DNA from 2 places in the Serratia sp. NFX21 genome. Region 1 is predicted to be linked to the other one. Evidence: predicted binding sites of a transcription regulator. Region 1 holds the regulator's gene; the other holds the start of a gene.
The links. Region 1 encodes PurR, which represses purine synthesis genes. Its sites were predicted from a motif close to CANGCAAACGTTTGCNTG; they were not measured.

Region 1 (3,118 bases):
GCTAAGCTAAATACCCACAATAAAAACAGGTCAATCTAATACCCGTTGTTACGACGGTGGACTGGCACTGTACAAGGAGAAAGCAATGTCGTTCGAACTTCCTGCATTACCTTATGAAAAAAACGCCCTCGAACCGCACATTTCCGCAGAAACTCTGGAATACCATTATGGCAAGCATCACAACGCCTACGTGGTGAACCTGAACAATCTGCTGAAAGGCAGCAAGTTTGAAGGGTTGTCCCTCGAAGAGATCGTTAAGGCCTCTGACGGCGGCATCTTCAATAATGCCGCTCAGGTATGGAACCACACTTTCTATTGGCACTGTCTGTCGCCACAGGGCGGCGGTGAGCCTGAAGGTAAACTGGCCGTGGCGATTAATCAGGCATTTGGTTCTTTCGCCGAATTTAAACAGCAATTCAGCGACGCCGCAGTGAAAAACTTTGGCGCAGGCTGGACCTGGCTGGTGAAAAAACCGGAGGGTTCGCTGGCGATTGTTAACACCTCGAACGCAGCGACACCGCTAACCGGTGATGATAAACCGCTGCTGACCGTCGACGTTTGGGAACACGCCTATTACATCGATTACCGCAACGCACGACCTGCCTACCTGGAAAACTTCTGGGCACTGGTTAACTGGGCATTTGTGGAAAAGAACCTGGCGTAACGCGGGGAAAAACAATCAGGCGCAGCGGGCTGCGCCTGTTTTACTTGAGGGGATCAGTTCAAAGCAGCGGTGAAGCTGAAAGCAATAATCACGGCCAGCGCACAAACGGTGGTGAACAGTGACATTTTCAGATCGGTATCCATTACAACTCCTTTTCAGATTGGGTTTCCCAAGGGTAAAAGGCACACAATTAATGCGTCAAACCATTTTCACACAGTTGAACAATAAAATCTTGTTATCATTTCCCGGTTTATTATACCGATTACCTCTTCCACTTTGGCTCAATATGGGACAAAATTCGCAGTTCACAACTGTGTACCGGCAAAATGCCCCTCCTGACCAAGCGCTGACGACTTCAACACACTAAAAACTCAGTTTTCGCTTCTTTGGAGAAGGATCTACGCAGGCAAACGATTAACATCACACTTACATACTGCAACATGTGAGTTCAGGAGTCATTCTTTACATGGCAACGATTAAAGATGTGGCCAAACGCGCTGGCGTTTCCACCACCACCGTTTCGCACGTCATCAATAAGACTCGTTTCGTCGCCGAAGAGACAAAAGCGGCCGTTGGCGCTGCGATTAAAGAGCTGCATTACTCACCCAGCGCCGTAGCGCGCAGCCTGAAGGTCAATCACACCAAATCGATTGGCCTGCTGGCCACCTCCAGCGAAGCCCCCTACTTTGCCGAAGTGATCGAGGCGGTAGAAAACAGCTGCTACAGCAAAGGCTATACGCTGATTTTATGTAACTCGCACAACAATCTGGACAAACAGCGGGCCTATCTGGCGATGCTGGCGCAAAAGCGTGTTGATGGTCTGCTGGTGATGTGTTCGGAATATCCAGACCAATTGCTCGGCATGCTGGAAGACTACCGCAACATCCCAATGGTTGTGATGGACTGGGGCGCGGCCCGCGGTGATTTTACCGATAGCATCATTGATAACGCCTTCGCCGGCGGCTATCTGGCCGGGCGTTATCTGATTGAACGCGGTCACCGCGATATTGGAGCCATTCCAGGCCAACTGTCGCGCAATACCGGTGGCGGCCGCCATCAGGGCTTTTTAAAAGCCATGGAAGAAGCCAATATTGAAGTACGTGACGAGTGGATTGTTCAGGGTGACTTTGAGCCGGAATCCGGCTACAAGGCCATGCACCAGATCCTGTCGCAAAAACATCGCCCGACCGCGGTATTCTGCGGCGGCGACATCATGGCGATGGGCGCGATCTGCGCCGCCGACGAACTTGGGCTGCGGGTGCCACAAGACATTTCGGTGATTGGCTACGATAACGTGCGTAACGCCCGCTATTTCACCCCGGCACTGACCACCATTCATCAACCCAAAGAGCGTTTGGGTGAAATGGCGTTCACCATGTTGCTGGACCGTATTATCAGCAAGCGTGAAGAGTCGCAGGTGATTGAAGTGCATCCGAAACTGATTGAGCGTCGTTCGGTCGCTGACGGCCCATTCATCGATTACCGCCGCTAATTGCTAATGCCGGAAGCCGCTGTGGTTTCCGGCACCACTTCGCTTAGCCATTCCTGATTCAGCGTTTCACTGTCCCCCAGGTAATCCAACAGCCAGGCCATCGCCGGTGATGGCGTATTCTGCTGCCAGGTCAGACAACAGGGGCTGGCCGGAAACGGCTGCTGCAGCTGCAACGCTACCAGTTCCCCACGCTGCACCAATGGCAAGGCCTGATGCGCCGGCATCATGCCAACGCACAGGCCGGCACACAGACAATCCAGCGCCGAGGCCCAGTCCGGCACCACCAGCCGCCGTTGGTTGTCCAGTGTCCAGGTGACCCGCTTGGGCAGGTTGCGCGAGGTATCTTCCAGACACAGCGACGGGAAAGGCCGCAGTTGCTCATCATTCAACAGGCCATCCATCATCGCCAGCGGATGCTGCGGACTGACCACGCACAGCCAGCGCATGTCGCCCATATCGCGAAAGGCAAACCCGCCCCCGACCGGCACCGCACGCGTCGCCCCAATAGCCATATCAGCACGCCCGTCCACCAGCGCATCCCAGACGCCGTTAAACACCTCAGGTTGGACCATCAGTTCTACGTCGGGGAAATGGCGATAGAAGTCCAGAACCAGTTGGCGGCAGCGCTGGGGTTTAACAATGATGTCTACCGCAATTTTCAGTTGGCCACGCCAACCGTTAGCCACCTGTTGACACTGGCGGCGGGTGTCGAGCATTTTTTTGATGACACTGCGTGCCTCCTGCACAAACACCACGCCGGCCGGGGTCAGTTCCACGTCACGATGACGCCGTTCAAACAGCGGAACCGCCAGCCATTGTTCCAATTGCCGCACGGTATAACTGACCGCCGAGGGCACTCGGTGCAGCTCATGCGCCGCTGCGCTGAAGCTGCCGGTGCGGGCGACCGCATCTACCACATCGAGAGAATATTCAGACCACATAACCCTGCCTTCAATTTTTTT
Region 2 (3,118 bases), 2.4 Mb from region 1:
CGCCAGGTGCGCTTTTATCGTTTCTCCGGCGATCGTCTCGAGCTTCGTACGGTACCGCTGCAGTTTGGCAACGGCGTGCAGACAGGCGAATTGGTATGGCAACGGATAGGAGCGCCCTTATGATCATTGTTCACCATCTGAATAACTCGCGTTCGCAGCGTATCCTGTGGTTTTTGGAAGAGTTGAACGTGCCCTATCAGGTGCAGCGCTATCAGCGCGATCCGCAAACCATGCTGGCACCGCCGGAGTTAAAGAAAATTCATCCGTTGGGCAAGTCGCCGGTGATTGTCGATGGCGATCTGACGTTGGCGGAGTCCGGCGCCATTATTGAGTACCTGCAGGAAGCCTACGACGCGCAGGGGCAGTTTATTCCCACCGACTATCATGCCCGTCAGCAGTACCGGTATTGGTTACATTATGCCGAAGGGTCGTTAATGCCATTGCTGGTGATGAAGCTGGTGTTTAGCCGGTTGGGCCAGCCGCCGATCCCCTGGTTGCTGCGGCCGGTGGCGGGGGCGATTGGCAAAGGCGTGCAGCGTGAATATCTGGACAAACAGATCGCGCCACACTGTGATTATCTGGAACAGCACCTGAGCAAAAACACCTGGTTTGTCGGTAATGAATTCAGCGCGGCGGATATCCAGATGAGCTTCCCGCTGGAGGCGATGGCGTCACGTGGCGCACTGGACGGTTGCCCCAAGCTGCGCGGTTATCTACAGCGCATTCATACGCGTCCGGCCTACCAGCGGGCGCTGGAGCAGGGCGGGCCTTATGACCTGCTGAGCTGAGGCGATGGGCTATACTCGATGAGGTCACCCTTCATCGGAGGTAGCCCATGGCTACGCAAATCTTTGTTAACCTGCCGGTGGGCAATCTGCCCGCATCCATGACATTTTTCACCGAACTGGGCTTCAGCTTTAATCCCCGGTTTACCGATGATACCGCCGCTTGCATGGTAGTTAGCGACAGTATTTATGTGATGTTGCTGACCCACGACAAATTCAAAATGTTCACCCCGAATCCGATTGTCGATGCCAAAAAATCGACCGAGGTTTTGCTGTGTCTGTCGCAGCCCGATCGGGCTGCAGTGGATGCACTGGTGCGCAAGGCGATTGCTGCCGGCGGTAATACCTATAATCAGCCGCAGGATTACGGCTTTATGTACGGTCACGGTTTCCAGGATTTGGACGGTCATATCTGGGAACTGATGTACATGGACGAAAAGGCCGCGCAGGCCCAGTGACTCTTTTTGCCCTCCGAACGGGGGGCTTTCCCATCAGATTTCCCTATGTGACAAATTTCATATTTTCGATAATGATGGGCCTCATTACTTTTCTGCATAAATTGCCGCGATCTTTGGTTGATCAGAGGGCACAGAAGGCTGGATAATCGTTTGCCTTGAATAAACCACCATAAATCACCCGCCTCACGCCATGAGAGTTAATCGTTTGCCTTAATAAGCGCCGCCAATGGGTGACGTGAGTGAAAGATCGAAAAGCAAACGATACCCTACCAAACAGGTGTGGGCGGAATAACAAGCCTTGCAACGGGCTGGCAATGAAACACAGGGGACAGCAAGATGTCGAATTCTCAAGCGAACAACGCCGTTAAACCAAAAGGCGGGCTTGATGGTTATTTTAAAATTTCTGCGCGTGGCAGCAGCGTGCGGCAGGAAGTGGTGGCGGGGTTAACCACCTTCCTGGCGATGGTTTACTCGGTGATTGTGGTGCCGAGCATGCTGGGCAAGGCGGGTTTCCCGCCAACGGCGGTGTTTGTCGCCACCTGTCTGGTTGCCGGTCTGGGTTCGTTGCTGATGGGGCTGTGGGCTAATTTACCAATGGCTATCGGCTGTGCGATCTCACTGACCGCCTTTACCGCCTTCAGCCTGGTGCTGGGTCAGCACATCAGCATTCCGGTGGCGCTGGGTGCGGTATTCCTGATGGGCGTGCTCTTTACCATTATCTCGGTCACCGGTATCCGCGCCTGGATCCTGCGCAATCTGCCGATGGGCGTGGCACACGGCACCGGTATCGGCATTGGTCTGTTCCTGTTGCTGATCGCCGCTAACGGCGTGGGTCTGGTGGTGAAGAACCCGCTGGACGGCCTGCCGGTGGCATTGGGTGCCTTCACCTCATTCCCGGTAGTGATGACACTGCTTGGACTGGCGGTGATTTTCGGTTTGGAAAAACTGCGCGTTCCTGGCGGCATCCTGCTGGTGATTATCGCCATTTCGGTGATTGGGCTGGTGTTTGACCCGGCAGTGAAGTATCAGGGGCTGTTCGCCATGCCAAGCCTGGCGGACGCTAACGGCCATTCGCTGATTTTCAGTCTGGATATCATGGGCGCCTTGCAGCCGGTAGTGTTGCCGAGCGTATTGGCGTTGGTGATGACGGCGGTGTTTGACGCTACCGGCACCATCCGTGCGGTAGCCGGTCAGGCTAACCTGTTGGATAAAGACGGGCAGATCATCAACGGCGGCAAAGCGCTGACTTCGGACTCCCTGAGCAGCATTTTCTCCGGCCTGGTGGGCGCGGCTCCGGCAGCGGTGTATATCGAATCTGCGGCGGGTACTGCGGCGGGCGGCAAAACCGGCCTGACTGCGACCGTGGTCGGCCTGCTGTTCCTGATGATCCTGTTCCTGTCGCCGTTATCTTATCTGGTGCCGATTTACGCCACCGCACCGGCGCTGATGTACGTCGGCCTGCTGATGCTGAGCAATGTCACCAAGCTGGACTTCAACGACTTTGTCGATGCCATGTCCGGCCTGCTGTGCGCGGTGTTTATCGTGCTGACCTGTAATATCGTCACCGGCATCATGCTGGGCTTTAGCGCACTGGTGATTGGCCGTATCTTCTCCGGCGAATGGCGTCGGTTGAATATCGGTACCGTGGCCATTGCCGTGGCGCTGGTGGCGTTCTATGCCGGCGGTTGGGCAATCTGATCGTGCTGGTGTTTCCCCCGTCGCTTCGGCGGGGGATGTTTTATCCCCATTTCTGCTTCAGATAAGTCTCCTTCTGCCGATACTGCATTTTGAATGGCACAACAAGCTTTAACCGCTGTAAAAAAAGTGATCTACTATCGGGCATATTCAGAGATATTTCTGAACCCTGGAGTCTAA

Region 2: ACNT1W_RS24115 (NCS2 family permease) is a predicted target of PurR. The motif match lies at 1,438-1,455, and genes of this name have one in related genera.

The regions. Positions count from the first base shown of each region.
Region 1 is NZ_CP183196.1:2,786,609-2,789,726, reverse strand. Features, by position in the region: gene sodB (superoxide dismutase [Fe]) at 86-664, shown strand; gene ACNT1W_RS13260 (YnhF family membrane protein) at 718-807, opposite strand; gene purR (HTH-type transcriptional repressor PurR) at 1,131-2,156, shown strand; gene punR (DNA-binding transcriptional activator PunR) at 2,153-3,097, opposite strand.
Region 2 is NZ_CP183196.1:5,153,667-5,156,784, reverse strand. Features, by position in the region: gene ACNT1W_RS24130 (lipocalin-like domain-containing protein) at 1-123, shown strand, start outside; gene ACNT1W_RS24125 (glutathione S-transferase family protein) at 120-788, shown strand; gene ACNT1W_RS24120 (VOC family protein) at 836-1,243, shown strand; gene ACNT1W_RS24115 (NCS2 family permease) at 1,580-2,941, shown strand.